DNA from 3 places in the Chryseobacterium sp. MMS23-Vi53 genome. Region 3 is predicted to be linked to each of the others. Evidence: riboswitches for the same ligand, from Rfam matches in the RefSeq annotation. Region 3 holds a riboswitch; each other region holds the start of a gene.
What was found. Region 3 has a riboswitch for S-adenosylmethionine ahead of ACKX2A_RS13410 (SusC/RagA family TonB-linked outer membrane protein). Riboswitches for the same ligand answer to the same signal wherever they lie in the genome.
Positions count from the first base shown of each region.

Region 1: linked by a shared signal. The riboswitch ahead of ACKX2A_RS10565 (TonB-dependent receptor plug domain-containing protein) and the one ahead of ACKX2A_RS13410 (SusC/RagA family TonB-linked outer membrane protein) in region 3 are both predicted to bind S-adenosylmethionine.
Region 2: linked by a shared signal. The riboswitch ahead of ACKX2A_RS14030 (alpha/beta fold hydrolase) and the one ahead of ACKX2A_RS13410 (SusC/RagA family TonB-linked outer membrane protein) in region 3 are both predicted to bind S-adenosylmethionine.

Region 1 covers NZ_CP180265.1:2,388,446-2,399,343, forward strand. Annotated here, with positions in the region: gene ACKX2A_RS10540 (prolyl oligopeptidase family serine peptidase) at 1-763, opposite strand, end outside; gene ACKX2A_RS10545 (hypothetical protein) at 908-1,573, opposite strand; gene ACKX2A_RS10550 (hypothetical protein) at 1,785-2,426, opposite strand; gene prfA (peptide chain release factor 1) at 2,517-3,602, opposite strand; gene ACKX2A_RS10560 (APC family permease) at 4,131-5,423, opposite strand; gene ACKX2A_RS10565 (TonB-dependent receptor plug domain-containing protein) at 5,428-7,857, opposite strand; SAM riboswitch class I at 7,953-8,060, opposite strand; gene ACKX2A_RS10570 (alpha-amylase family glycosyl hydrolase) at 8,447-10,898, opposite strand, start outside.
Region 2 covers NZ_CP180265.1:3,129,950-3,140,847, forward strand. Annotated here, with positions in the region: gene ACKX2A_RS14025 (MGH1-like glycoside hydrolase domain-containing protein) at 1-2,578, opposite strand, end outside; SAM riboswitch class I at 2,767-2,874, shown strand; gene ACKX2A_RS14030 (alpha/beta fold hydrolase) at 2,939-3,877, shown strand; gene ACKX2A_RS14035 (ACT domain-containing protein) at 3,881-5,419, shown strand; gene ACKX2A_RS14040 (O-succinylhomoserine sulfhydrylase) at 5,601-6,800, shown strand; gene ACKX2A_RS14045 (homocysteine S-methyltransferase family protein) at 6,897-7,907, shown strand; gene ACKX2A_RS14050 (fatty acid desaturase family protein) at 7,991-9,082, shown strand; gene metH (methionine synthase) at 9,087-10,898, shown strand, end outside.
Region 3 covers NZ_CP180265.1:3,013,855-3,024,752, forward strand. Annotated here, with positions in the region: gene ACKX2A_RS13395 (Fur family transcriptional regulator) at 1-323, opposite strand, end outside; gene ACKX2A_RS13400 (hypothetical protein) at 433-1,179, shown strand; gene ACKX2A_RS13405 (RagB/SusD family nutrient uptake outer membrane protein) at 1,237-2,730, opposite strand; gene ACKX2A_RS13410 (SusC/RagA family TonB-linked outer membrane protein) at 2,748-5,657, opposite strand; SAM riboswitch class I at 5,741-5,839, opposite strand; gene ACKX2A_RS13415 (type II 3-dehydroquinate dehydratase) at 6,072-6,482, shown strand; gene ACKX2A_RS13420 (hypothetical protein) at 6,590-6,952, shown strand; gene ACKX2A_RS13425 (YHS domain-containing protein) at 7,164-7,439, shown strand; gene ACKX2A_RS13430 (SCO family protein) at 7,426-8,106, shown strand; gene ACKX2A_RS13435 (superoxide dismutase) at 8,223-8,897, shown strand; gene ACKX2A_RS13440 (hypothetical protein) at 8,902-9,276, shown strand; gene ACKX2A_RS13445 (MbnP family protein) at 9,521-10,348, shown strand; gene ACKX2A_RS13450 (cytochrome-c peroxidase) at 10,341-10,898, shown strand, end outside.

The DNA.
Region 1 (10,898 bases), 630 kb from region 3:
TAATATATAATTCGTTTCCGTTGGTTGCATTGGCTGCAGAAATGACCAAATATCTTTGATCTTCTGAAACACCCGCTCCCAAATATCTTCTGGGGGTTTTGTCTCCTCCGAAAATTAGTTGATCAGCAGACTGTTTTGTACCTAATTTATGAAAATACACTTTATGTTTATCGGTCATCCCAGAAAGTACAGTTCCTTCTTTGGGTTTGTCATAGCTCGAATAATAGAATCCTTCATCACCCTGCCATGAAATTCCGCTGAATTTTACGTCAACTAATGTTTCATCAATCTGTTTTTTAGTAATAGCATCGATAATAATGATCTTATTCCAGTCACTTCCGCCTTCTGAGATAGAATATGCTGCTAAATTTCCTTTTTTATTAAACGAAAGCTGCGCCAATGAAGTCGTTCCTTTCTCTGAAAATTTATTAGGGTCTAAAAATACTTCTGTTACTTTTGTCTTATTGTTGGTTCTATATAGAACAGATTGAGCCTGAAGACCATTATTTTTATAATAATAGGTGTAATCTCCTTCCTTAAAAGGTGCAGAAATTTTTTCGTAATTCCAGATATCTGTCAATTGTTTTTTGATCTCGTCTCTAAAAGGAATTTTTGAAAGATAATTCTGGCTGTGAGCCACTTCTTCATCTACCCACTTTTTTGTTGCTTCAGAATCGTTTTCCAAATCTCTGAACGGATCTGCCACTGCAGTTCCGAAATATGTATCTGTCTGGTTGCCTTTTAAGGCTTTAGGATAAATCATTTTTTGTGAATAAAATGTTGCCGAAAACAAAACTCCGGCTGTTAATAAGACTGGTTTCAAGTTCATATCAAATTCAGTTTTACCAAAAATAAGGAATAAGATTGACATAAAAAAAGCCACTGAAATTAGCTGCTTGTATGTATATCAATTAATATTTTTCAAATAAAACTCGTTGAGCTTCCAGCTTAGTTCTTCGGGTCCGCCGTTCCAATAATAGATATCTCGACCTTCTGTCATTTCATATAAATTAAATTTCTGTTCGGATGTTACAATTTTATCTGCGCCTTTAATTCGAACTGTCAAATCTGTAAGGTATTTTTTCATTTCTTCAACACCAATTTTACTGAAGTCGCCCATTTTCACCTCCGAAGCATTGTTTGGAATTTTCATTGTGACTTCAAAAATAACTTCAGAAAAAAACAAATTTCCCTGCTTTTCATCGCGAATTGGTTTTACACTCTTAATTTTATATTGAGAAGCTTTAAAATTTTCCATTAAAACAGTGAAATAATTTGTCGCCTCTTTTTTACAAGCAGAAGCCATTTCCGGAGCAAGGTTTGAAAGAAAAATATTAGTATAATCTTCTACTTTCTTAGAATAATTTTCAGTTGCGTTTGTTCTGTACGTGTTATCTTTTCCTAAGAAATTAATCAAATAACTGTTCAGTTCTTTCAGTGATTCGTTATCGTATTTTATAAAAGAATTAAAATAAAGATTGAATACCTTTTCAGGTTGTAAAAGATTTTGTGATCGAAAATTCTGAACACAGAATATCATGAGTAAAAGCAATAGTGCTTTAACATTTTTCATACCTCAGCTGTTTTAAAATTAGTGTTATGTAAAAGTAGAGTTATTAATGGAAATTATGCATAAAACAGCAAATAATTAACAAATTATATAAGAGAAAAATCGTGACCTCAGATACAAATCACTGATAATAAATATTTTGTAAAATAAAATTTTCAAGATTTTGTCACAGTAATGAAAAATGTGGCTATTCAAAAGAACGAAAATGAATAATTTATTTTGATATATTCATTAAATACTTATCATAAAAACTTTTCAATTCCAATTTTAGATCTTCAGGGTTTAGATTATAATAAAATATTTTAACGTTATTTTCTATCTGATACATCATGAAATTTTTCTCTGTGGTGATCGTTTTTTCTGTTTTTCTTAAATCCCGTGACATTTGATTGAGAAATCTCTTAAATTCTTCATTTTTAATCTTTTCAGGATTCTCAAATTCAAAATCTGAAATTTTTGCAGGAATCTGGAAGCTTACAGAATATCGTATTTCTTTTGTGCCTTCACTATCGGTTTTAATATTTTTAATCGTTAGCTTTCCGTTTTTAAAATTGGCGTAAAAAGCGTTTACAAATTCTTCAATTTCGTTTTTATTTGCCTTCACCACCCTCTCAGGAAAGCTCTCCAAAAAGCTGTTGATACTTTCTGAAATGGGAAATTCTACCTTGTAAAAACTATCGCCTTTCATCGGTTTAATATAGTCATTAAGACTTTTCAAAGCGTTTTTGTCTTCTTTTACAAACGTGTCGAAATATATTTTAAAAACCTCATCAGCTTTCTTCACTTCCGCTTGTGCGAAAAGATTTTGACAAAAAAGTATAAAAGAAAATAATAAAATAAGGCTCTTGAATTTCATTCTGATCGATAATTTTCCGGGTTAAATTTAAAATAAAAAAAGTCTCCGGAAAAATCCAGAGACCTTATTAAAGATTTTATAGTAAAGATTTTATAAGCTTTCTTCTTCGCCTTTCATTTTTTCGGCGTTCTCTGCCATAATCACAGCATCGATCATTTCGGCAATATCTCCGTTCATGTAAGCATCCAGATTATACATAGATTTGTTGATTCTATGATCCGTCACTCTACCTTGAGGATAGTTGTAAGTTTTAATTTTTGCGGAACGGTCACCTGTAGAAACCATCGATTTACGCTGTGCAGCGATGTCTCCCTGTACTTTTTGCAATTCGATATCGTACAACTTAGTTCTCAACATTTCCATTGCCAATTCACGGTTTGCCAACTGAGAACGAGCCTGCTGACAAACAACCACCAATCCTGAAGGCTTGTGCGTCAACTGTACTTTTGTTTCAACCTTGTTTACGTTCTGACCTCCGGCTCCACCTGAACGTGAAGTCTGCATTTCTATATCTGCAGGATTTAGTTCAAAATCAACTTCTTCAGCTTCCGGAAGAACGGCAATTGTGATCGCAGAAGTATGAACTCTTCCTTGAGATTCGGTCTCAGGAACACGTTGTACACGGTGAACTCCAGACTCGAACTTCATAATTCCGTAAACGCCTTCTCCTTCCACTTTCATGATAAGTTCCTTGTATCCTTTCGCTGCTTCGTTGGAATCGGTAATCTCATGTCTCCATCCTTTCGTTTTGAAATACATAGAATACATTCTGTACACATCTTCCACGAAAATAGCTGCTTCGTCACCTCCTGTTCCTGCACGAAGTTCGACAATTACGTTTTTATCATCCGCAGGATCTTTAGGAATCAATAATACTTTTAATTCTTCTTCCAATCCCGGAATTTTTTCCAACGCTTCGTTTTTCTCGATTTTTGCTAATTCAACAAAATCTTTGTCTGATCCGTCAGCAATGATTTCGTCGGATTCCTCAATCGTATCCAAAGCTCCTTTATATAGATCGTAAACTCTTACAATTTTCCCTAAATCGCTATATTCTTTGTTCAGAGAAGAATATCTTTTCTGATCAGAAATAACATCAGGCTGTATAATAAGGTCTGCAACCTCATTATATCTTTGTTTTATAGCTTCTAATTTTGGAATTAATGATTTAGACATTATGAAAATTTTGTGGGTGCAAAGATACGGATTATTAATTCAAAACTCAATAACCCATCGCATTACATTATTTTTTCTCGCAAAATATTGCGGTTTGTTATTCTGAATGAAGCGAAAGCATAGTGAAGAATCTATTTTTAACTCAAAGTTCGCTAAGTTTTTATTTGAAATTATTGAAAATATTTTTTGTTCGCAGGGGCGTTTCACTCAGCAAATGATAGCTGATTTTTTAATTATTTACATAAAAAACCAACAATATTTTTGTCATTCTGGAAGAATCTAAGCTGCATTTAGAGATCCTTCGACTTTGCTCAGGATGACATCGCTAATACTACCTGTTGTAATTTTTAACGCAAAGATTTTATGTAAATACTCAATATTTAAAGGAATAAAGAGGAATCAACAAGTTGATTGATGAAGCTATATTTTCAAGCTTCGCGAAGCAAATTTATTTGCCTTTGCTCCTAAAAATCAAAAGCCAGAATAATTAATCTTTGCGTTAAAATTAAGTACGCGTCATCTGCAAAATCAGCGAGATAATTTCCTATCAATTAAATACAAAACAATCCCCAACGCCACAATTCCCAATCCAATAATACTTTCCTTCGGATTGTGGATAAATGTAAAATACAAAATATACGCACTGAACAAAAGAAAAACTGTCGGGAAAATATAAAATAAATTAGATTTAAATATTTTTCGATCGCTTTTTTTAATAAAAAATGCCGTTGAAATTGCCAAACTCGCAAACAATTGAAGAATAAATGCCGTATAAACAAAGATTTCTTTAAAACTTCCCGTCAAAATAATCAACGTTGCAATGACCGCATGAGCGAAAATTGCACGAACCGGAATTCCTTTCTGATTCGTTATCGACAAAGTTTTCCACAAATTATTTTCCTTTGCAAAAGCTTGTGTTAAACGTGATCCAACCCACAAATATCCGCTGATCGTCGCGACCAACTGTAAAGCAATGAAAATATTCACCACTTTTCCGAAAGTGTGACCGAGCATATTGTTTGCGGCTTCTCCCATCACATCTTCTTTTCCAGCTAATTGATTTACAGGCGCGTGTTTTAGCATAATAAAATTTACCAAAAGATAGCAAATCGTTACAAAAACAGTTCCGACAATTAAGGATTTCGGAAGATTTTTTTGAACATCCTTAATCTCTCCTGCAATGTATGAGGCAGAATTCCAACCGGTGTATGAATATGTTACAAAAACCAAAGAAGTTGCAAAAGCCGGAAGCATGATTTCATTTTTCCAGGAATCATCAAATTTTAAGCTGTTACCGATCGATTCCGATTCTGAAAGTCCGACTCCAAGAATAATTAAAACAATAATGAAGGCTATTTTAATAAAAGTAAAAAAATTATGAAATCGGCTTGAAGCTTTTAAACTAAATGATAAAAAGATAGAAACCAGAAAGATTATTCCAATGGCAAAACCATTTCCGAAAGAAAAATTGAAAGCTGAAAGATATTTCGACATCGCCAATGCCGCTAATGCGACGGGTGACGAAAATCCAATAATCAGGGAAATCCAGCTTACCAAATATCCCAAAAGCGGATGATAGGTTTCTTTTAAATAGATAAAATCGCCACCGTTTCCTTTAAAATGAGATCCCAATTCGGCATAACAAAAAGCTCCAAATAAAGCCAAAATTCCCCCGATGACCCAAAGGAGGAATATGCTGTATGTATTTGTAATATCTGCCAACTGAAAACCCAATGTTGTAAAAATCCCCGTCCCAATCATATTCGAAACGACAATGGCAACGGCGGTTTTCCAGCCAATCTGGTGTGAAGTAGATTCCATTTAATTAAAATGTAAAATTAAGCCTTCCGAAGAAATAATTGCCCAAAGTTCCCATTTGAACCGGAGCATATTTGAAAACGCCATAATACGAATTTTCATAAATCTGAAGATCAGGAAAAACATCAAAAACGTTATTCGCACCGATTGTAAGATTAATATTTTTCGTAAAATCATAACCAACACTCACATCCGTTACAACTTTTGGAGTAAATTCCTGAACGCCACCGAAAGGATAACCGTCTCTGATGACTTTTCCGAAATATGTATTTCTCACTAGGAAATTAAATTTACCAATTCCATAATTTAAGCCCAAAGTCGCTTTTGTTTTTGGAGATAAACTTTCGATGATATTAATTTGATCCGGTCCGAAAAATTCATCTTGAGGAGTTTGAAGATTTGCTGGAAAATGGAAGTCGGTAATTTTTGTTTCGGTGTAATTTCCGGCAAGGTTGATGTTTAAGTTTCCTCCGCCCAATTTCCAGTCGTATGAAACAACCAAATCAACACCTTTTGTTTCCGTGTCGACTGCGTTAGCGAAAAACCTTCCGCTTTCTACACCATAAACCGCCAATCTGTCGTCGGTAATATTACTTGTGATGACGATTCTGTCTTTCACTTTAATTAAATATCCATCCAACGTAACGAAAAGACCTCTTGCAGGTTTTAATGTAAATCCGACACTTCCGTTAACAGATGTTTCCTGTTTCAATTTATCAAAACCAAGAGCTCTTGCCGCTTCACTGTCATTATTAAAAATACCTTTTGTAACGATGGAATTTCCTGTTGTAGAAATGTCTGCGTATGAATTATTAAAATATTGCTGCTGTAAAGACGGCGCTCGGAAACCGGTTCCCACCGCTCCACGAATCGCGAAATTTTTTACAAATTCATATCTCAAAGCCAATTTACCATTCAAAGTGCTTCCGAAATCTGAATAATTTTCGAATCTTCCGGCTAAATCAACATTAAATTTTTTATTTAAATCATAAGAAACATCGGCATAAACCGCAGTAGAAGTTCTCGATTTTCTCAGAGCATTTTCCGGTGAAAAACCAATAAAAGACTGAGATCCACCTGCTCCGATAATATCCGTAGATGGCGTAGAAGCTGTTACAACATTTCCGTAAATATCGTATCTCGCATACGATGATTCTTGTCCTGATTTGATTTCATATTGCTCGAATCTGAATTCTCCACCGAAAGCAATGTTGAAGTTTTTAATATTTTTTGAAACATCAAGATTAACTGTATTTTGAAGGAAACTGTGCGCCCCTGCTTCAAAACTTGTCGGAGATTTTGCGCCTAATGAAGCATTTACCGTGTTGCTCACATCATAATTGAAGGTATTACTTCCGAACGTATTGCTTAGATCAAAAAACCAATCGTTTTTGTTGTATTTTGCTCCGACAGCGTAAGAAAAATCGTACACTTTCGAGCCTAAAGTCGGCTGAAAACCATTTGGAAAAATGGAAGGTACATTATTCGAAGTTTCGCTTGGAAGCCTTCTGAAACCGTACCCCTGACCTTCTTTTATACTAAAACCTCCAAAAGAATATAATTTAAACACATCATTAATCGGATATTCTGAATTGAAATATAATTGCGCCTGTTTTATTTGAGCATCTCCGATCTGGAAATTGAAATCGTCGCGTGTCAAGCCTCTTTGTTGAATAATTGCATCATCTGAAGCTTTTGCAGCGGCAGGATCATCTGCGAAATCGTAAGCAAAATTATCACCGAAAATATCAAGATTATGATTTTGCGTTCTTGTCGTTTTTCCTCTGTGATTTAATTGTAAAGATAAATTGATGTAACTATCTTTTTTGCCCAAAGAAGTTCCGTAGTTGGCTCCGGCTTGATATGTTTCACCGTCATTTCTTCCTGTAATTCCATAATTGAGACTTGCAGAACCGCCAATATTTTTTTTCAGAATAATGTTGATCACTCCTGCAATCGCATCAGAACCATACTGTGCTGCTGCTCCATCTCTTAAAACTTCAATTCTGTCGATGGCAATGACCGGAATTGTACTTAAATCCGTTCCGACAGAACCATTTCCAACTGTGTTTTGATAATTAACTAAAGATGTTGTGTGTCTTCTTTTTCCGTTCACCAACACCAAAACCTGATCCGGTCCCATTCCTCGTAATGTTACAGGATCTATATGTTCTGTACCATCTGAAGCTGATTGGCGAACCGAGTTGAACGACGGAATCACATAATTCAATAAATCCTGAACAGAGATTTGCGGTGAAGATTTTTGTATTTTTTCGATATTGATAACATCCACCGGAACCGGCGTTTCCAGCTTTGTACGTTTTGCATTTCGGTTTCCGACGATAATGACGTCTTCAATCTGTTTTTCTTTTTCCTGTTCCTGAGCCGAAACGAAAACCGCTCCAAGCAATAATATAGAAATGCTTAGTCTCTTCATCTTTTGTTTTTTGCAAAATTAATAATAAACCCCGACGAACAAAATTTCGCCTACAAAGACCGTCAAGAAAATGGAAAAATATTAAGAATATGCTTCACTTATCTTCCCCCGATTGGGTTGGAATTAGCACCTTTACACATTTGGAAATGTGTCGGTTGCTAAGGTTTCACAGGGCCAGATCCCTCCACCTTTCTTGATAAATCTAGTGCAAAGGTAGAGTATTAATTTTAATTGACAAAAAAACATAAATTTTTCCCTTTTTGAATCATTTTTTCAATTGTGAATAAGTTGTGGATAATGCGTGAATTACCTGTTAGCTAGGCGTGAATTACGTGTGAGTTATCAAAATTCAACTATTAACAAGTTATTTTTTGAATGTGAATAAGATATGGATAACGTCTTGGTAAGCTATTGGCAAGCCCAAATAATTTGTGAATTTCTATGTGGAAAATCTTGTGAATTACGTGTTAAAAAGCCGTTAGTTTCTTATGAATAAGCATTAATTTAAATGTGAAAAAAATGTGGACAAACAAAAAAGAGATCACTCTCGTGACCTCTTTGTATAGTAATCCTCAGATTTATCCACAGGTTATTTCACAATCATTTTTTGAATAGCAATTCCTGTATCTGATTTTAAATGAACCAAATATGATCCCGCAGGATAATTTGTTTTCAATTCGTATGTTCCGTTTTCATTGGTAAGCTTAAATGCCTCCATCTTTTTTCCACTCATATCGTAGATTGAGATCTCTCCATTTTTTGCTTTGTGGTAAATTAATTTAGCCAAACCATTTTTTACTGGGTTATCCCCAATTTGAAGCGATAATACGTTTTCTGCATTCACATCGATTGTGGATAAATTTGTTCCAGTATAATTCCCGAAAATTCTGAATTCTCCTGGCTGCAGAGAAATCGGAGCTGTTATGGAAGCCACCGTAAAGATTGAATTATCCATTAAATTCTGCCATTGCCCAGTGTAAGGGAAATACGGAACAACATTTTGCGTTGCCGTTGTGTAATTTGCTAATACAACAACATTTTTAATTCCTAATGTTAGTGTATTATCGTAAACGTAAATCCTTGTAATCAATCCGTTTGGATCATTTGTTAAGTTATTGGATTCAACTGTATATGTTTTAGATTTAAAAACAGGATTTGCATTTCTGATGTTGATAATTTTCGCCCAAGTATCATAAACCGCTTTTCTGTTTACGTTTGTATCATAACCTAAATTGAATGCAATTGGCTTTTCATCGGTTCTGCAACCATTATTGATCGATCCGTCCGCACATCTGTTGATGCTGAATTCATAGCCTAATTCACCAAACTGCCAAATCATTTTCGGACCGGGAATTGTGAAGAATGTCGCTCCGAAAGCTTTCATTCTTTCTAAAGCTGTATTTAAGTTTTTAACATCATAAGACCCATTTACAGCACCGTAAGCCAGATTTTTAAACATCAATCTTTCCTCATCATGACTTTCTCCGTAACCAACACCGGACATATTTGTAAATCCGTGAAGTGTGTGATTCATTCTATCGAAGTTGCTGTTTTCCTTATAACCCATCGTATTCTGATTATACGGTCCGTTCTGGTTATTCCAAAGCATTACTCCTTTTCCTTCTGCAATTCTGTAATTTGCCCATTGCTGCTCTTCCGCATCGGTTCCCAAATGTTCAAAAATCATGTAAGAATTTGGATCTAAAGCCCATTGTCTGTCTGCGTAATATTTTAAGATATCTACTCTATCCTGCTGATAAGCGTTGGTACAGGCTTCATCATTTTCAGAGCAATTTTGTGTAAACCCTTTTGTTAAATCCCAACGGAATCCATCAATGTGATATTCGCTTAACCATTGTTGAAGACATCTTTCAACGTAATATTTAGTTGAAGGACTTGTATGGTTGAAATCATTAAATACATTATACGAGTGCTTCGGAACTGTATTAAAGTAAGGATTATTTGCAGCTACATCTCCATAGCCATCTCCATCAGGATCTACATTCCAAAGTCTTACCAACGGTGAACGTCCAGTCGCATGATTGAATGCGATATCCAAAATTACGGCAATTCCGTTTTGATGGCACAAATCAACAAACTCTTTGAATTTTTCAGGCGTTCCATAAGCTTTATCTAAAGCATAATGGAAAGATGTATTGTATCCCCACGAAAGATTTCCTTCAAATTCCATGATTGGAAGAAGCTCGATTGCGTTGATGTTTAAATTTTTTAAATAGGTAATTTTATTAATTAAAGACTGCCAGTTTTTTTCCTGCGTAAAATCTCTCAAGAGCAATTCGTACACTACAAGATTTTCTTTTGCCGGACGCTGAAAATTCGTCACCTGCCAATTATATGGCGTTTGTCCTGTTTTAAACATAGAAACCTCAAAACCCTGTCCGGAAGGGAAAGCCGGTAAATTCGGATAGGTTGTTGGTGAGATATACTGATCGTCGTAAGAAGACAAAATCTGTGGAGAATAAGGATCTGCTACTTTTCTTAGATCATTTGTTCTGTACTGGAAAGTATATAATTGCTGTGGCGTTAAACCATTTAATTCAATCCAATACAAATCTGGATTTGTGGTATCTCTTTTCATTAAATAAGAGTCATTCACCGTCCAGTTATTAAAACTTCCAATCACATGAACGAAATTTTTAGTCGGAGCATACAAAGCCAGCCCAACTTTTGTATTATCTGTCGGATTGTAATTGATTCCCTGTCTTATCCAGCTTGGTATTGCTTCGGAAACAACATTTCTCGGAACTTGTAAAATAAAGGTTGAGCTTTTTGACGTCGATCCCTGCGTTGCAATCAGTTCCATGTTCGCATCTCCTGTTACCGTGTAATTGTAAGAATAAGAAGATGAGGGCGTAGAAGTAGAATTTACAACTGTTCCGTTTGCTTTTAACTGAAATGTTGCGTTAACGTTTGTAGTTGCTGTAATGTTGATGGAGTTTCCTGTCGGAACCGATGTCAAACTGTTCGCGGCAGGATTAGTCATTGTTAAATTCAAAACTCCGACATTTACAAAAATATCA
Region 2 (10,898 bases), 120 kb from region 3:
TCGCTGTCCAGCCCGTTTGGTGGGATGCGCCGACTCCGCGGCCGTTATCTCCATGAAAATATTCAAAAAAGGTGATATAATCTTTAAAATTTTCATCATAATTAAATTTTGCATTTCCACCATTGAAGGCACGTTCTCCATTTTCATCTTTCAGGAAAATAGAACACAATCTTCCGCTGATATTTTGTGCCACTTCATCTAGATTTCTTTTTTCTCCGCTTCCTGTTGGCAATTCAACTTTCAGACTATTTCCATAATAAAAATGAAATCTCTGCAAACTTTCAACAATCAAAAAGTTAATCGGAAACCAAATCGGACCTCTCCAATTGCTGTTTCCGCCAAACATTCTGCTGTCGCTTTCTGCGGGGGTATAATAAACTACATTTTCATTTCCATGAACGGAAAATTTAAAAGGATTCTCTTCATATACTTTAGACATTGCACGAATACCATATTGGCTTAAAAATTCTTTTTCGTCCAGCATTCTACTCAGCACTTTTGTTAAACGCGTTTTGCGGAGAATACTCATTAAATGCTTTCTTCCGTGTCCTTCTTCTTCCCAGTGTGAAACAAGTTTTGTCAGTTCAGGTTTATTTTTTAAAACCCATTCCATTCTCGCTTGGAAATTTGGCATTTTATCCAGTAGATGATGATCAATAATTTCCACCGCAAACATCGGAATCAAGCCAACAATACTTCTCAGTTTCAACGAAACACTGTCTCCGTTTCCAAGTTGTAAAACATCATAGAAAAATCCATCTTCTTCGTTCCAAAGCCCATTTTTACCATCTCCCAGATTTTCCATGGCTTCGGCAATATAAAGATAATGTTCAAAAAATTTAATCGCCATATCTTCATAAACCTGGTAATACTGAGCCAATTCCATGGCAATTCGCATCATATTCAAAGCGTACATTGCCATCCAGCTCGTTCCATCGGCTTGTTCTAGATGCTGACCGTCTTTTAGCTCCATATTTCGGTCAAAAGCTCCAATATTATCGAGTCCAAGGAAACCTCCTCCAAAAATGTTTTTCCCGTTTTTATCTTTTCGGTTGACCCACCAAGTGAAATTCAACAACAATTTCTGAAAAACTTTTTCTAAAAATAAAAGATCCGGTTTTCCGTTTTGCTTTTCATCAATTTTAAAAACTCTGAAGCAAGACCATGCATGAACAGGCGGATTTACGTCACTTAAATTCCATTCATAAGCCGGAAGTTGTCCGTTCGGATGCATGTACCATTCCTTCGTCAGCAAAAGAAGCTGACCTTTCGCAAATTCAGCATCAATAATCGCAAACGGAACACAGTGGAAAGCCAAATCCCAAGTCGCATACCAAGGATACTCCCATTTATCGGGCATCGAAATGATGTCTTTGTTGTGCATGTGATTCCACTCCGTATTTCTTACGTAATTGTTGAAATCTCTCGGAGCTTCAAAATTAGGATCACCTTTAAGCCATTTTCCGACGTTGTAATGATAAAATTGCTTATTCCAAAGCAAACCCGCAAAAGCCTGTCTCTGAACATTTTTTTCATCATCATTCGTTACATCATTCTGAATTTCATCATAAAATTCATTGGCTTCAAAGATTCTTGTCTTTAAAATTTCATCAAACTGATAAAATGGTTCATCTAATTCATTCGGTGACAATCTGAAATCAAATGTTTTAGACTGTCTCGCTTCAATCATTTCATCAATTAGAAAAGAAGCTTTAGTTCCCCTTTTTTCGGGATTTACGGTGTTGCTTCCATAGGTAATGTAGTCATTAATTCCGTCTTTATAATAGGTATTTCCCGGATAAGGAGCTCCATATAATTTCGGAGAATTGGTTTCATTATCACAGAAAACACTTTCTGCATTCATATTTCTGGAATAAAACTTTTTGATCGAAATACTGTCATGATTAATATCGATACAACCTTCATACGAAGCATTCGTTTGTCCTTTATATGTGTTGTATCCCCATTTCCAGTTGTTCCTGAACCAAACAGTCGGTGCAACTACAATCGGAGCATCAGCATCACTCCTGTTGAAAACTGTTACTCGAACTAAAAAATCATTGTGGTCAGCTTTGGCATATTCAATGAAAATATCAAAATATTCATCTTTATCAAAAATTCCGGTATCGAAAATTTCATATTCCGGTTCTTTCTTGCTTCTTCTAGCATTTTCTGCACGGATTTCATCGTAAGGAAACGCATTGATAGGGTATTTATACACCATTTTCATATAACTATGAGTCGGTGTGTTATCTAAATAATAAAACAGTTCTTTGATGTCTTCCCCATGATTTCCCTGAGGATTGCTCAGCCCAAAGAAACGCTCTTTTACCATTTTATCTTTCTTATTCCAAAAGGATAGAGCGAAACAGAAAAGCTGCTTTGCATCGGAAATTCCGGCAATTCCTTCTTCGCCCCAACGATAGGCGTAGCTTTCGGCAGTGTTATGATTGGCAAAATTCCATGCATCGCCGTTGGAACTGTAATCTTCACGTACATTTCCCCATTGTCGGTTGCTGACGTATGGTCCCCAATTTTTCCAGTTATTATCTTGTAATCTTTGTTTTTCGGTACTCATATTTCAACATTTTTCATTACGAAGTTAGTTTTTTTGCTAAAAATTTCCAACTTATTAAATTTGAATTATAATTAATATGCTCTTGCAAACCTTCTGTTTATCGGAGTTTTTTATATTAAATTAAATTTTTATAAATATTTAAAAGAAAAGTTTTATCTTTGCACCATTCGATCATTCAAATATTGAAAATGTTATCAAGAAAGGTTGAGGGATTAGACCCTGTGAAACCTTAGCAACCCTTTGCGCAAGCAATGAAGGTGCTACGTTCTACCAAAATTATTTTGGACAGATAACTACTGAATCTTTTTTCAGCCATTTCCTGTGGCATTTTCAATTGTATTATCAAAAAGTATAATAGAATTGAAAACAGAACTAAACTATATTAATCTCGCGTATCTTACAAATTCCCATAAGGAATATCATATCTCGTTGAGCTATCAGCTTTTCGGGAAAGACTTGTTTTCAGCACCTATAATTTTAGTTAATCATGCTTTAACCGGAAATTCAGATGTTTCGGGAGAAAAAGGATGGTGGAAAAAATTAATTGGTAGAAATCAGGTTATTGATACCGAAAAATATACAGTTCTGTGTTTCAATATTCCTGGAAACGGATATGATGATTTTTTAATTGATAATTATGAAGATTTCACACCTTCAGATATTGCCAATATCTTTTTGCAAGGTCTTGAAATTTTAAATATTAAAAGTTTACACGCCATTATTGGAGGTTCTCTGGGAGGAGGGATCGGTTGGGAAATGTTGGTGAAACAACCAAATCTTGCCGAGATTTTCATTCCTATTGCCTGCGATTTTAAAACCCACGACTGGCTTCATGCACAATGTCTGGTTCAGAAGTTTTTATTAAATCAAAATGATGAACCATTACAAAAAGCCAGAATTCATGCGATGTTGTGCTATCGAACGCCGGAATCGTTAAATGAAAGATTTCAAAATAAATACAATCAGGAAAAACAGAGATTAGAGTCTGAAGATTGGCTGATTTATCACGGAAACGCTTTAAACGAAAGATTTAGTTTAAAATCTTACAAGCTGATGAATCATTTGCTGATGAACATCAATACCGATGAACATCAACTGGAAAACATCCACGCACGAATGCACATGATCTCCGTTGATACCGATTTATTTTTCCCTGCTTCTGAAATCCGAATGTGCTATCAAAAGCTGAAAGAAAAAAAGGAAAATGTTTTTTATCACGAGATCACCTCAATTCATGGGCACGATGCCTTCTTAATGGAATACGAACAATTAAATAATATCATTAAAAATATTTTGTAGACGATGAAAAATGTAAATGAAATAAAATTTTTAAAAAACAGGTCAATCATCAAGTTTGAAGGAGAGGATTTCTTGGGAGAAATCGGTATTGACGGACGAATTTTCAAGGCGCTTACTTTGGCGAGAATCAGTGTTGGGGTTATTTCCCAGCAGGCCATCGAAAACGGAATTTCGATCCTAGTTCAGGAAAGTGATTCTGAAAAAGCGGTCAATTGCCTGATTGATGAATTTGAAGCAGAAAGAAAATCAGGGAAAGTTTCTCAGATTTACAGCATAAATAATGTGTCGGTTTTAGGTTTTGTAGCGGAGGATTTCAACAAAGTTTTGGCAGAATTGGCTAGAAATAATGTTTTTCCATTGCTTTTAAACCAAGTGGCAAGCGAAAAACGTATCAATATCGTTGTGACTTCTTCGCAGGACGAAAAAGCAAAAAATATCATCGAATCTGAAATTTCTAAAAAACCGAAAACGGTTCATTTGGCAATTATAGGACATGGAAATGTCGGAAAAACTTTGATTGAACAGGTTTTAGAATCATCAGAAGAAATTAAGAGACGTAAAAAAATCGATCTTAAAGTGGTTGCGGTAGCCAATTCAAGAAAAATTGCATTCAACAAAAAAGGGTTTGATAATAATTGGAATGATGAGGTTGTAACGGCTCAAAATCCTTCTAATGTTGAAGAATTAATTAATTTCTCAAAAGAAAATCAACTTGAAAATTTGATTGTTGTAGATAATACGGCAAGTAAAGATTTTGTCCACAATTATCATGCTTTGGCAGAAAACGGTTTCGATCTGGTTTCTTCTAACAAAATTTTCAATACGCTTCCGATCGAAGAATACCGTAAACTAAGATATACGTTGAACAAAAATAACAGACGTTATTTATACGAAACCAATGTTGGTGCAGGTTTACCATTAATTGATACGATTAAATTATTACACCTTTCAGGAGAAAATATCACAAGAATCAAAGGGGTGTTCTCAGGAACATTGAGTTATGTTTTCAACAATTTTTCTTTGAGAGATGATAAGTTTTCCACAATTATTAATGAAGCTTTGGAAAAAGGTTATACAGAACCAGATCCAAGAGAAGATTTATCTGGAAATGACGTTGCTAGAAAGTTGTTGATTCTGGCGAGAGAATTAGACTTGATTAATGAATTTGAAGATATCAATATTCAAAATCTTGTTCCTGAAAGTCTGCTTGAAGTTTCAAAATCTGAATTCCTTTCAAGACTGGAAGAATTAGACGAAGAATATCAAAAAATCAAAGAGAGCCAAGAACCTGATCATGTTTTAAGATATGTTGGAGATCTTCATGGAGATTTACAAAAAGAAAAAGGTGAGTTGGATGTAAAACTGGTTTCTGTTCCTGCCACTTCTGCGCTAGGACAACTGAAAGGTTCAGATTCAATCTTTGAAATCTATACAGAAAGTTATGGAGAAAATCCGATTGTCATCATGGGAGCTGGAGCCGGAGCACAGGTAACTGCAAGAGGTGTTTTCGGAGACATTTTAAGAGTAAGCGAAACAAAATAATCAGTGAACCCGAAAGGGTTCCAATATCAATAGCCGTAGGTAAAACCTATGGAACGAAATAATAAAATAACGTTAGGATGAAATCCTATCAAATAAATTAATGTAACAATATAATAATGTATCAATATAACAATTTGTAAAAAAGATTTTTAAATTGATATTTTATAAAAGATAAAAGTTTATGAGCGATAATTTTCAACCAGAAACTAGCAACGAGCAACTTTCAAATTTTGAAACACTTGCGATCAGAACCCAAACCGAAAGAACTCAGTTTGATGAGCATTCAACGCCTTTATATTTAACATCCAGCTTTATTTTTCAGGATGCGGAAGATATGAGAGCGAGTTTTGCAGAAGAAAAGCCAAAGAATTTATACAGCCGTTTTTCAAATCCGAATGTAACAGAATTTACGGATAAAATTGCGAAGATGGAAGGTGCAGAAGCAGGATATGCTTTCGCAACAGGGATGGCTGCGATTTATTCAACTTTTGCCACTTTGTTAAATGCGGGTGATCATATCGTAAGCTGTCAGTCGGTTTTCGGTTCTACACATACCTTGTTCACAAAATATTTCCCGAAATGGAATATTGAAACAACCTATTTCAAAGCCGAAGATGCAGAAAATGTTGAAAAATATATTCAGCCAAACACAAAGATTTTATATCTGGAAACGCCTACCAATCCTGCAATTGAAGTGTTGGATTTAGAATTTTTCGGTCAAATCGCAAAGAAACATAATTTAATTTTCATTGTGGATAACTGTTTCGCAACGCCTTATTTGCAGCAGCCGATAAAATACGGAGCAGACATCGTAGTTCATTCTGCTACAAAATTAATTGACGGTCAAGGTCGTGTTTTGGGTGGAGTAGCGGTTGGTAGAGAAGATTTGATTCGTGAGATTTATCTTTTCGCAAGAAACACTGGTCCTGCAATGTCACCTTTTAATGCGTGGGTGTTATCAAAAAGTTTAGAAACTTTGGCGATCCGTGTTGAAAAACATTGCGAGAATGCTTTAAAGGTTGCCGAATTTTTAGAAGGTCATCCGAAGGTAGAATTGGTAAAATATCCTTTCTTGCCATCTCATCCAAGTTATGAAGTAGCGAAAAAGCAAATGAAATTGGGCGGAAATATCGTAGCGTTCGAAATAAAAGGCGGAATTGAAGGCGGAAGAAACTTTTTAGATAAAATTAAAATGTGTTCGCTTTCCGCAAACCTAGGTGATACAAGAACGATTGTGACACATCCGGCTTCTACAACGCATTCCAAATTATCGGACGAAGAAAGAAATGAAGTAGGAATTACGGCAGGTTTGGTTCGTTGTTCAGTAGGTCTGGAAAATGTAGATGATATCATTGCAGATTTAAAACAGGCATTGGATTAATAATGAACCCGAAGGGTTCAACAACAATAGCCGTAGGTAAAATCCTATGGATAAAATATCAATCACGAATTAATTCAACGATGAAAAATAAATAAAATGAAAAATTCAGAACAACTATACAAAGCATTATCCGAAAGAATTTTAATTCTCGACGGAGCAATGGGAACAATGCTTCAGCGATACAAATTTGAGGAAGAAGATTACCGTGGCGAACGTTTCAAAGATTGGGAGCATCCTGTGAAAGGAAATAATGATTTGTTGTCATTAACGCAACCTCAGGCGATTGAAGAAGTTCACAAAAAATATCTGGAAGCAGGCGCAGACATCATCGAAACCAATACGTTTTCAGGAACAACTATTGCGATGGCAGATTATCACATGGAAGATTTAGTGTATGAATTGAACTATGAATCTGCAAAAATCGCCAGAAAAGTTTGTGACGAATTCACGGCTCAAAATCCTGACAAACCAAGATTTGTAGCAGGATCCATCGGCCCAACAAACAGAACAGCAAGTTTAAGTCCTGATGTAAACGATCCTGGTTACAGAGCAATCACTTTTGAAGAGCTAAGAGTTGCCTACAAACAGCAATGTGAAGCTTTATTAGACGGTGGATCAGATATTCTTTTGGTGGAAACGATTTTCGATACATTAAATGCAAAGGCAGCTTTATTCGCCATCGACGAACTTCAGGATGAAAGAGGAATTAAAATCCCGATCATGGTTTCCGGAACGATCACCGATGCTTCAGGAAGAACATTGAGCGGACAAACTGCAGAAGCATTTTTAATCTCAGTTTCTCATTTGAATTTATTAAGCGTAGGTTTCAATTGCGCTTTAGGAGCAAACCAATTGACACCGTATTTGGAGACATTAGCTCACAATTCAGAATTTGCTGTTTCCGCTTATCCGAATGCCGGTCTGCCAAATGCTTTTGGAAAATATGATGAAACGCCGGAAGATATGGCGAGTCAGGTCAAAGAATATGTTGAAAAAGGATTAATTAATATTATCGGAGGTTGTTGCGGAACAACGCCGGAACATATCAAGGCAATTGGAGATTTAGTTTCACAATATCCGCCAAGAAAATTGAATGAATTTGTCTGATTTAATAGATTTTTTTTATTGAATTGATAAAAAAGTAAACAGTTTTTAATATTAACTTTAAATAAATCATAAAATTTAAAGTAATGGAAAAACCGATTTACCTTAAAGATTCAGAGGATGCAAAACTGTTTAATGAATTAAGAAAGAAAGTGAACCAGCGTATAGAAGCCATTCCCGAAAACAGGGATCTTTATATTCAGATCAAAGCCATTATTTTGCCTTTGGTCTATTTTGGCTTATATGTGTTTGCGCTTTTCAATGCTGATAAGCTGTGGATTTATATTTCGAGTTTTGTGTTGATGGGAATTTCTTTAGTGTTGATTTATTTAAATTTAATTCACGAAGCGGCCCACAATAATATTTATAAAAGTAAGAGATTAAACTGTCTGGTTTTACAGATTTTCGATTTTGTGGGAGCAAATTCGTATATCTGGAAAAAAAGACATATTGCAAGCCACCATGCTTATCCGAATGTTGATGGATGGGATACCGACATTGAACAGAGCGGGCTATTGTTAATCGTTCCATGGATCAAAGCAAAAGGCGTTCAGAAATATCAGCATTTCTTTTTCTTTTTAGTGTATCCTTTATATCTGTTCAACTGGATGTTTATCCGTGATTTCAGAGATTTTTTTGATAGTGAAAGAGTCATTCTGAAAACACAGGGAGCAATTCCGACCAAAGAAAAAATTAAAATGGTTGCCTATAAACTGTTCTATTTTTTCTATCAGATTGCAGTTCCCGTTTTATTTTTTAAGGTATCCATTGGTTTAGCTTTGGGAGCTTGGTTTTTACAGGTGATTGCAGCGAGTATTTTTGCACTTTTTGTGCTGTTGCCTTTGCATCCGCTTCCTGATAATGCTTTTCCGAAACTGGATGAAAAAAACGGACTGCCATTCAGTTGGCTTCACCATCAGTTTGAAGTCACCAATGATTTACAGGAAAATAACTGGTTCGTAAGAAATGTACTGGGGAATTTCAACTTTCATGTTGCTCATCACCTTTTCCCGAATTACAGCTATTTATATTATAATGAAATTACAGAGGAAATCGAAGAATTTGCCAGAGAACACAATTTGGCATACAAAAGGTTTCCAATTTTCACCGCTTTGGGCAAACATGTGGATTTGCTGAAGCAAAATGCGAATAACGCATATTTTATTTTAGAAGAATAAATTGATGAAATATTTAAGATTATCGGGGCTTGAGCCTTTGATTATTACACCGGAAAGCAATTTTATCAACGTTGGTGAAAGAACCAATGTTGCCGGTTCAAAGAAATTTTTAAGATTAATAAAAGAAGAAAAGTTTGCGGAAGCATTGGATATCGCACGTCATCAGGTTGAAGGCGGAGCACAGATTCTTGATGTCAATTTCGACGACGGGTTGATCGACGGAAAAGCTTCCATGATTAAATTTTTGAATTTAATTGCTTCCGAGCCGGATATTTCCAGAATTCCTTTGATGATCGACTCCTCAAAATGGGAGATTTTAGAGGCCGGATTGCAGGTTGCGCAAGGAAAATGTGTGGTAAATTCTATCAGCTTAAAAGGCGGTGAAGAAGAATTCATCAAACAGGCAAAAGCGATTAAAAGATATGGAGCTGCTATGATTGTCATGGCATTTGATGAGGTGGGGCAAGCCGATACGTACGAACGTAGAATCGAAATTTCAAAGCGTTCTTATGATCTTTTGGTGAATAAGTTAAATTTCCCTGCTGAAGATATTATTTTCGATTTAAATATTTTCCCCGTCGCAACCGGGATGGATGAACACCGAAGAAATGCAATCGACTTCATTGAAGCAACGAGATGGGTTCGTCAGAACTTACTTTATGCTTCCGTGAGTGGGGGAGTTTCTAATGTTTCGTTCTCGTTCCGTGGAAATGATACCGTAAGAGAAGCGATGCACTCAGTTTTCCTATACCACGCGATTCAGGCGGGAATGAATATGGGAATCGTAAATCCCGCAATGTTGGAGGTTTATGATGAAATTAATAAGGAGCTTCTCGAATTAGTTGAAGATGTAATTCTTGATAAAAGAGAAGATGCCACAGAAAGACTTCTTGACTATTCCGAAAAACATAAATCGGTAAAAAAAGAAAAAGTTGAGGATCTGGAATGGAGAACAAAGCCATTACAAGATAGAATTACTCATGCTTTGGTAAAAGGAATTGATCGTTTCATCGAAGAAGATGTTGAGGAAGCCAGACAGCAGGCAGAAAAGCCATTACACGTTATTGAAGTTAATTTAATGACGGGAATGGGCGTTGTCGGAGATCTTTTCGGAAGCGGAAAAATGTTCTTGCCACAGGTAGTAAAATCGGCAAGGGTGATGAAAAAAGCGGTGGCTTATTTGCAACCTTACATTGAAGCGGAAAAAGACGGTTCGAAACCAGCCAACGGAAAAATTTTGATGGCGACCGTAAAAGGTGATGTTCATGACATTGGTAAAAATATTGTGAGCGTTGTTTTGGGTTGTAACAATTACGAAATTGTCGACCTTGGAGTGATGGTTCCTGCCGAAAAGATTATCCAGACTGCGATTGAAGAAAAAGTGGATGTTATCGGACTTAGTGGATTGATTACGCCAAGTTTGGATGAAATGGTGTACATCGCTTCAGAACTAGAAAGACAAAATTTAGATTTTCCTTTATTAATCGGTGGTGCAACAACTTCAAAAGCACATACCGCGGTGAAAATCGATTTAAAATATAAAAATGCTGTTGTTCATGTGAATGATGCTTCCAGAGCGGTAAACGTGGTAAGTTCATTGCTGGGAGACAGAAATAAAGAATATGTCGAGGATTTAAAGAACGATTATTCTGAATTCAGAGAAAAATTCCTGAACAGACAGGTTGATAAAGATTATGTTTCGATTGAAGATGCCCGAAAAGACAAATTTAAAATCGATTGGGAAAATGAAGAAATTTTTACACCCAATCAATTAGGAATTAAGGTTTTTGAAAATCAGGATTTGAGGGAATTATTA
Region 3 (10,898 bases):
ATATCTTCTTTACAAGTCGTCTGTTTGCAGATTTTACAGTAAAAATGAAGATGCCAGTCTTTATGTGTACTTTCATCGCAACCGTCGTGACAAAGTTTGTATTTTGTCGTCGTATTTTCTTGAATGCTGTGAACAATTCCTTTTTCTTCGAAGGTTTTTAATGTTCTGTAAATTGTTGTACGATCAGCATTTTCGAAATGGTTTTCGATTTCAGATAATGATAACGCTGCTTCCTGAGAACTCAAAAAATCGTATACCAAAATCCTCATACTTGTGGGCTTGGTGTTTTTGTCTATTAATTTATTTTCGATGTCTGTTTTCATTCTGCAGGGTTTTGAATTAGCTTAACTTTAACTCATTATATAAGTTACAAAAATATTTTAATACTCCCTGCAACACAATTGCAAAAGTTACGTTTATCCAATACTGAGATTGAAGATTTTAAATAAATCAATATCTTCATCTTTCAAAAGCTTTAAACCATATTTAATGAAACTCTCGCTGCTGTTAATTTTCCTTGCCAATTTTATTTTTGCACAAGATTTAGAAATTAGAATTCCTGATGATTTTAAAGAATTTCCTTTCTCCGATATGGAATATCCTCCGTATAAAAAAATAAAAATTTGCTATGATATTATTAATCATTCAAATGAATATTATAAAATTGTGATAGATTCTACAGGCTTCAGCAATGTTGAAAATGAAGGTGTTGATGAACTTTATCTTGGATTAGCAGATTTTAGAATTTATGAAAATGGGATTTTAAAAGAAAGGGAAACTGGAAATCTACCTTACACTAGAGGCACTAGAAAAGATCCTTTTCCAACAAATAAAGAGCTTTTACAATTTAAAAAGAAAAATAAATTGAAGTTTAAGGATATTTATGATATCAGAATTTTCCACCAAATAAACAAAAGAACAATAACGCTAGCTCCCAAAGAAACCCGATCATTCTGTATTGATATTACCTTACCTTTCTATAATTCGCCAGCAGATGATGGAGCAACCTTATATTTTGAAATTGAGAATGACAAAAAATATGAGTATGAAATACATTTAAATATTCCAAAAGAAATGATCCAACGGTTTACTGATGTTATGAGTGGAGAATCGAAGAAATACAAAGTATTTTCTGGAGAAATTGTTTCTAATAAAGTATGGTTTATTCTTAAAAAATAAAAAAGCCACCACAAAATGCAGTGGCTTCCCCTCTTATGAGAAAAATTAAAAACTAAACTATAAATTCGGATTATTCTCAATTTCCTTCTGTGGAATCGAGAACAAATAATATCTGCTGTTCGCTACAAACGCTGACTGATCTGGGAATGCAAAAATCGTGTGACCTCTTCCGTTCACGGTTTTCACAACACCATCCGGAGTAGTAATCTGCACCTGGATAGCCTGTCCGCTTGAATTAGTGAAAGGTTTTCTCACCACAGTTCCTTGCGTTCTGATGATATCAGATAACGAAAATCCTTCACCGAACAATTCTTTTCTTCTTTCAATTAAAACTTCTTTAATCACATCATTTTGCGTCAAAGAACCAGAATATTGGTTGGCATTTCTTGCCGATTTCAATTGATTTAAAACTGTTACCGCGTTCGTTACATTTCCGTTTCTGGCTTCAGCTTCAGCTTCAATTAAATACATTTCGGCCGCTCTCATGAAAACGATATCTGCAATTAAATTGGCTTTAAATTTAAACTTGGCATATCTCAAAAGACCCTCTCTTCCGGGATTTCCATCCCATGAAAACAAAGAATAACGGATATCATTAGTATCAAACAAATCTTTAAAATAAGGATCTGCCATAAAGCTGTAGTAATAACTTCCCGAAGATGAAACGTCTAAAAAGTGGAACGCATAACTCTCTCCCGACTGTTCCTGTGTTTGTCCGTGTCCCCAAATCCATTCTCCGTTGCTGATGTCATTGAAACCTTCTTTGTATTTTTCAGCAGTCATTAAAGCATATCCGTTTCTGGCGATTTTTGCAGAAGCTGTCGCTTTTGTCCATTCCCCTGTATTTAGATAAGCTCTTGCTAATAAACCATTCACAACCGATCTGTCAATTTTATCCTTGTTGTTTCTTGAATAATTTTGGAGCAAATTGTCTGCATCCGTCAAATCACTTTTAATTAAAGTATAAATTTCTTCCAGACTTGCTTTTTTCTTTCCTACTGAATTGGTCGTGGTTGGTTCTGTATAAATCGGAGCCGTCAAAGCAGTTTTATCTTTCAAATAACTGAATTGATAAAAACTCGCCAGATTCAGATAACAAAATGCTCTCAAAGCTTTTGCCTGACCTTTCACCTGATTTTTCTTTTCCTGACTTCCTTCCGCAGCATCAATTCTGGCAATAACATTATTCATATTATTAATCACAGAATATAAAGAATTCCAGATATAAAGCGGCCGGCTTCCCGTGTTATTAACCAAATCTGTAAAAGCATAAGCTCCGGGGAAACCATATTTATTGGTTAAAACTGCGACGTCACTTCCCATCGCATCGCTCGTTCTCAACACTGTTGAATAACCGATATTTGCGTAAGTTGTTCCATCATCATTGAATTTAGCCCAAGTTCCATTAATTACAGTTTCTGCACTTTCTGCTGTTTTAAAAACTTCTTCTTCACTCGCTTGGTTTGTTGGATCTGTTTCAAGATCATTTGCACAGCTTGTAAAAGTGAATGCTGTAATGAAAGCAAAAGATAAATATTTTAATTTTTTCATTGTTTTTAATTTAAATTTTAAAGTGTAGCCTGTAATCCGAAAGTGATCGTTCTCATGGCAGGATATCTGTAATACGTTGTTCCGTCCAATGTCTGCTCGGGATCCATTCCTTTGTGTTTATAGAATGTCAAAAGATTTTCTGCCTGAACATATATTCTGAATTTTTTCAATCCGATTTTTTCAAAATAATCCGATGGAAGCGTATATCCTAAACTTACATTTTTCACTCTTGCATAGGTTCCTGAATATAAAAATCTTGATGAGGTTGAAGTCCAGTTATTCGTGGTTGTACTTAATTTCGGAACGTCTGTATTTGTATTTTCAGGCGTCCATCTGTTCAGCATTTCTGCGCTCCACGCTCTCCCTGCCGAACTTCCGTTATGCATTAACATTGTATAATCGGTATCTAAAATCTTTCCTCCAACTGCAAATGAAACTAAGGTTGAAAAATCGAAATTTTTGTAAGCGAAGCTTGTTGTTAAACCTCCCATTATCTTTGGAAGAGATGAACCCTGCAAAGTTTTTGTAGCTTTTGCATATTCGGAAGTTGTTCCTTCGACTGTATTTCCGTTCGCATCGGTTGTGATGGTTTTCCAAAGCGGGTTTCCGTTGCTTGGATCTACACCAACCCATTCCGGAATGAAGAAATCGTAAACAGAACCTCCGACTTGTAGTAGTTTTGTTCCGCTTACAATCGAGCCTTTGGGAAGTTTGGTGATTTCATTTTTTAAGGTGCTTAAATTCACATCAACATTCCATTCAAAATCTTTTGTTTTAATAGGTGTTGTGAATAACGAGAACTCAAAACCTGTATTTTTTAATTCACCAATATTCGCCTGATATTCGCTGAAGCCCAGTGACGGCGCCAAAGGCATTCCGAATAAAAGATCCTTGCTTTTTCTTTGGAAATATTCTACGTTTCCTTTAATTCTGTTATTTAAAATTGAGAATTCAACACCTGCATTGAAATTTAAATTGGTTTCCCATTTCAGATCACGAGTCGGTAATTTACTGGCAACCGTTCCGCCTTCACCCAAATTATTGTAAAAAGCATACAGACTTTGGTAAGCGTAATATGTGCTCAATTTATCATTTCCCTGACCTCCGTAACTTGCACGAAGCGTCAATTGATTGAAGAAATTTAAATTTTTAATAAAATCTTCATTCGATGCTTTCCAAGATCCACCAACTGACCAAAATGTTCCCCATCTGTTTTCGGGAGAGAATCTTGAAGAACCATCTGCTCTTACCGATCCTGAAACAAAATATTTGTTTTGATAGTCGTATTCTGCTTTACCTAAGAAACTTAGCAGTCCCAATTTATCACTGTTTCCCGTGAAACCTCCCAGTAAAGCTGCTGCATCCGGCTCATAATAATAGGGTAGTGAAAACTGACTTCTGCTTCCGGAAATCGTCTGATATTCGTAATGATAAAATTCCTGACCACCTAAAATATTGATGTGATGTTGTCCAAATTTTTTATCGTAGGTTAAAATATTACTCGTCGTGTAAGACAATGTTCTAGAATTGGTTTTCGTCACAGAACCTCCAATTTCCGCACCTTCTCCCAACAATGGATTGGTGTAATAATGACCATTGTAATTCACCAAATCGACTGAAAAACTAGATTTAAATTTTAATTCCGGTAAAAAAGTAAATTCTGCAAAACCTTTTCCTGAGAAGTTATCTTCCCTATTTTCATTTTTATCTAAAGGCAGTGTTGCGGCTGCATTTTCATTCTGCAAAGCGCTTGTAGGTCTGTATTTTCCGAAATCGTAAATATAATTTCCGTTGGAATCTAACTTATAGTTTCCATCCGCATTTCTTTCATAATAAGGATAAAAAGACGGAATGATTCTCGCCGCATTAATCACGTTATCTGTTCTCGAATCCGATGAAGGCGGTGCTTCCTGAAGACTGTTGGTGTATGCTAAATTTGCTCCGACATTCAACCATTTTTTGACTTCAGAATTGATTTTTAATCTTGTGCTGTATTTCTTAAAACCGGACTCAATAGCGATTCCTTTATCATCCAGATATCCTAAAGAGAAAAAATAATTGCTCTTTTCATTTCCTCCGCTAAAATCCAGATCAACTTGATTTCTTGAAGCAGTTCTCTGCAAAATATCTTTCCAGTTATCATTCCATAAGGCAGTTGCTCCGGTCGCCAATTTGCCGTCTGTTCCTACAGGTTTTGCAAAATTTGTTCCGTATGGATTGATTCCCAAAGCGTTTACTAAATTATCCGTTGCCATCTGCGCAGCCTGTTGAGAAGAAATTTGGCTGGATTTATACCCATTTCTCAACGCTTCCCAGTACAATTCATAGTACTGATCGGTCGTTACCTGTTCATAGTCCTTCACCGCTCTGCTTGAGAAACCTTGGCTTATATTAAAGTTTACTCTCGCTTCGCCTTTCTTTCCGGACTTTGTGGTAACGATAATCACACCGTTTGCACCTCTGGAGCCGTACAATGAGCTTGCCGTAGCATCTTTCAGAACACTGATCGATTCGATATCGTTGGGACTGATCGAGTTGATATTTCCATCAAAAGGAATTCCGTCCACCACAAACAAAGGATTGCTCGATGCACTGACAGAGCCGATTCCTCGAATCCTGATTGAAGCTGTAGAACCCGGCTGTCCCGAAGAACTTACCGCCTGAAGTCCGGGAACCTGCCCCTCCAATGCCTTTGTTATGTTGGTAACAGGTCTGCTGTTGATTTTTTCACTCGAAATTGTTGCTACCGAACCTGTATAACTTGTCTTTTTAGCTTTTCCGTAAGCCACTACAACTACCTCGTCTATCTCTTTTTCATGAAGAGTGTCTTTTTTTGCCTCCTGACCTTTCACATTGGCAGCACCTAGAAAAAATGCCGCTACAGGTGGAATCCAAATTTTTGAATTAATTAAATTTTTGTTAATCATAATCAATTTTATTTACTACTTATTAAATTTTAGCCTTTTGTAAAAAAGACAGCAAATAGCATCAATAATCATGATTAACACTTTACTTATCTTTCCTTTTTCAAGGCTGAATGTAACACCTTGCAATGTGCAGGTTGTTAAGATTTCATAGGGTCAGTTCCCTCCATCTTTCTTTATAAGCCGTTGCAAATCTAAAAACAAAAAGTCTACAAAACAAGTAGACTTTAAAATTTTAAATATAAATTTTATAAAAATTATCTTAATTTTATTTTAAAACCATCAAAAATAGATAGTTATAAAAAATGTTAAATTTTTAAATATGAGAAATATCATTAAAAATAATGCAATAAGTAAATTTTAAGTTTAAAACTAAATTTTTAATCCTTAATTCAAAAAACTTATTAATTTTATAGTATGAAAGTTTTAATTGTAAATGGTCCTAATCTGAATTTATTGGGCACAAGAGAACCAGAAATTTACGGAACAACTTCAATGGAAGATTATTTGGAAAATTTGAGGCCAGAATTTCCTTCTCATGAAATACACTATTATCAATCCAATATTGAAGGTGAATTGATTAACAGACTTCAGGTGGATGATTTTGACGCGTTGGTAATTAATCCGGGAGCTTTTACTCATTATTCTTACGCAATTGCAGATTGTTTAAAGAATATTCAAAAGCAGAAAGTTGAAGTTCACATTAGTAATATATACAAAAGAGAAGAGTTTCGCCAGAAGTCTGTGACGGCTGCAAATAGCGACGCTGTTTTGTCTGGATTTGGTATGGATGGTTATCGATTGGCGATTTTAAGTTTGAAAGCTTAAAAAATCTATCAACAATCAACCAAGTCAACCAACCAAAAACTGACTTTCATCATAAATCCCTCATAAAAACAAAATTCATCAGTATATTTGTGCTATAGAATTGATCGTTGAAGTTTTTCATTTCCATATTCATTATTTTCACGATTGCATTACGTCCGGTTTTGCCATTGATTAATTATGCCGTTAATTATGACTATATCGTAAAAAATCTTTGCGAAAACAGAAATATTCCCCAATCAACCTGTAAAGGAAAATGCTACGTTGAAAAAGAATTAGCCAAAACAGAAAAGCAATCCAACAATAATCAGAATGTGAAAATTGCAGGATTAGACGTTTTCCTATCTAATGAAATCCTTTCCTTTTCAGATAAAAATCAATTCGAAATTCCATTAAAAAAAACCAACTCGGATTATATCGATTTTCACACTTCAGAATATTTTTCCCGAATATTCCATCCTCCTTTATCTTAAATTTATTCTAAACTAAATATTTAGTTGAATTTAATATTATATAAGCGTAGCTACCATTTGCTGAGTGTAACGTCCTTGCGAACGTATCAACATGAAGTTTACGAAAAAACTTTGCGAGCGTTGCGTTTAAAAATAATTTCAATATTAAGTTTAGTTTAAAAAAACAATCAATTTTCATTCAATACTATCATTAATTTCAATTTAATTTAAAATGAAATCAAAAATTATTTTAACAGCATTTTTGTCTGTTTCATTAATGGCTTGTGCCCAAGAAACGCCTAAAGTAAAGCATAAAAAATCCAATACAACAGCGAAATCAAATACAAAAACGATGAAATTTGTCAATGCAGTAGACCCGATTTGTCACATGCCAACCGAACCCGATATGAAAGATACAGCAGTGTATAAAAATAAAACGTACGGTTTTTGCAGTTCACTATGCAAAGACGAATTCAAGAAAAATCCTGAGAAGTATGCCCAAAAGTAAAAAGCCAAATAATACGAAGAGTAAAGTCATTATTCCGATTGTAATTATTGCATTGCTTTTTGTGGGAATCGGTGTCGGAATGGGGTATTTCAAAAAGAACCTTTATACGGTAATGAAAGTCCCTGATTTTCAACTGACAGATCAGAATAATAAAAAAATCACCAACAAAGATATGCTCGGAAAAGTTTATCTAGTCGAGTTTTTCTTCAGCAGGTGTCCTACGATTTGCCCAATAATGAACACGAATATGAGGGCGATCGAAGATGAAATCAACAATCCCGATTTTGGAATCATTTCCATAAGCATCGATCCTGAAAATGATACACCGCAATTATTGAAAGAACATGCGAAAAAAATAGGAGCAAAATCTCCAAACTGGCATTTTTTAACGGGTGACAGAAGCTATATCGGGAAATTGGCAGATCAGTTCAATATTTATGTTGGTGATAAGGAAGATGAGAGCGAAAGCCTGAATCATAGCGGAATGATTGCGCTTGTCGACAAAGATGGCAATATCCGTTGCCGATACAACAAAGACAATATGCCTATTTTATATTACTCAGGATTGAATTATGAAGATCCGGAAGGAAAGACGCCGAAGCTGACAGGAAAATATCACCCCGACAGAGAAATTCTCATCGAGGATATTAAGAAGTTATTGAAATAGAGGACTGGAAGCTAGGTGTTGGAAGAGGGATGTTATCAACAATATGGTAATAAACTTCCAGCCTCCAACTTCCATCTTCCAGCCAAATACATAAACCACACAAAAAACAAAACGTTATGAAGATTTTAAAAGTAGCTGCTTTAAGTGCAGTATTCGCGGCACAATTTGCGTTTGGACAGTTTAAGCAAACGGCATTACCTTATGCTTACAATGCATTGGAAGGTAATATTGATGCGCAGACAATGGAAATTCACTATTCAAAACATGCGGCGGCGTATGTAGCGAATTTGAATAAAGCCATTGCAGGAACACCACAGGAAAAACAGACTTTGTTTCAGATCATGTCGAATGTTTCAAAATTACCGGCTGCGGTGAGAAACAATGCAGGAGGACATTATAACCACGAATTATTTTGGACTGTTTTAACACCTGAAAAAAATACACAGCCTTCTGCAAAATTAGCGAAAGCAATCAACGAAACTTTCGGGAGTATGGATGCTTTTAAAGAAAAAATGGCAAAAGCAGGAGCAGACCGTTTTGGTTCGGGATGGGCTTGGCTATCTGTGGATAAAAACGGAAAATTATTCGTTTCGTCTACGCCCAATCAGGATAATCCTTTGATGGATGTTGTGGAAGAAAAAGGAACGCCGATTTTTGGAATTGATGTTTGGGAACACGCTTATTACCTAAAATATCAGAACAAAAGAGCAGATTATTTAACAGCTATCTGGAACGTAACCAACTGGAAAGAAATCAGCAGAAGATACGAGGAAGCGATCAGCAAAAAATAATTTCATGAACCTAATTTGCAGCATATTCCTCACTTTATTTGTGGTATTTCGACCTTTGGTGCCATTGGTGGAGTATGCTGTAAATTATGATTACATCTCCGAAGTTTTGTGTGTCAACAAAAGCAATCCCGAGCTTCACTGTAACGGAAAATGTTATGTAAGCAAACAAATTGCAAAAACTAACGAAACCGATTCTTCACCTTTAAACAAAACAAAAAACTCAGGGCAGAAATTGCTGGATATTTACGTTCTTCCTGAAATTGCCCAAATCAATAAAACAGAAAACGCTTTCTTTTCAAATCTCAATTTTCTATACAAAATAGCATATTCTTTTCTGTTTTTGAAACATATTTTCAGACCACCGGTTTTTTTAAGTTAATATTTTTCAAATCTTGTTTTACTGCAAGAGTTTTCATAATTAAATAATTAGAATTAAACGTGTAGTTGTCATTCCGTAGGAATCTCGGCAAGGATTTTCATGGTATAATTTCTAAAACTCCGCTTAGATTTCTTCGGAATGACAAAGAGTATGCTTATTCTGTGTAAACTTTTGCAGTTAAAAAGATTAAATGTTCTACTATTTAATCAAATTCAATTAAAAATTTCAACTTAAAAAATCAACAATGAAAATTTATAAATTTTTATCACTATTATGTATTGCCTTTACATTTTTCACTTTTACATCTTGTCTAAATAACGATGAAGACGATTCATCACCCGAAGCAAAAGGAAACCTTCAAATCAAATTCGAAAACGGATTTAATAATCTCGGTGATATTGTTCTCAATCAAACGACTCAAACGTCTTCTCAAGGTCAAAAACATCAGTTTTCCAATATCAAATATGTTATCAGTAACATCAGTTTAATTGATGAAAACGGAAATGAATTCAAATACAACGAAAATAATCCCGATAAAGGAGCTTTCATTATTGACCAGGCCGATGCAGTTGCAGGAATTGTCTATGTTAATCTTAATGAAATCCCCAAAAACAACTACAAAAAAGTAAAATTTGGATTAGGAATCAGTCAAAATGCTTATTTACTGGGACAGGACGGACAAGCCGAATTCTGGAACAAAGCCAAACAAAAAGGAATGTCATGGTCTTGGGCAGCAGGCTATGTTTTCGTAAAACTGGAAGGAAAATACGGAAACAATTCTCCCGACACAGAATTCATGAATCACACCGGAAATATGGGCAATGTAACCGCAAATGGAACTCCCGACCTTTACCGGGAAATTACGTTGAACCTTCCGACAACAGCAAGAGTAACAAGCCAGATTACGCCATCTATTCATATCTTGGCAGATTTTAATCAGTATTTAAGTGGAGATACTCCGCTGGTTTTAAATTCTACCAATGATATGATGATGGGTTCAAGCCAACATCTAGTGAACGTGACGAATAACTTAACGAAAATGTTTAAAGTAGACCATGTTCACAATGATTAAGATATTTAAAACAGGTTTAATTATTTTCACTTTTCTAAGTTTTATATCATGTTCCGATGAGGTAATCGAACCATTGGAAAAGGATGAGGTTTACAATCTTACCTTTCCATCGTACTTTCCGGAAATAACTTTTGATACATCTGGAAATCCTGTTACCAAAAATGGAGTAGAGTTGGGAAGAAAATTATTCTACGAAGGAAAGCTTTCACGAAATAATACAATTTCTTGTGGTTTCTGCCATATTCAGGAAAATGCGTTTACCCATCACGGTCATACGGTAAGTCATGGCGTTGATGACAGAATCGGAATCAGAAATGCACCGCCGATTCAGAATATGGCTTTTTTAAAGCGATATATGTGGGACGGAGTCATTCATAATTTGAACGAACAGCCGATCATTCCAATGACGAATGAAGATGAAATGGATAGCTCAATGCCGGAAGTGATTGCGAAATTAAGCTCAGATCCGAAGTATAAAAAATTATTCAAATCAGCTTATGGAGATGAAAATATTACGGGTGAAAGAATATTGAAAGCATTATCTCAATTT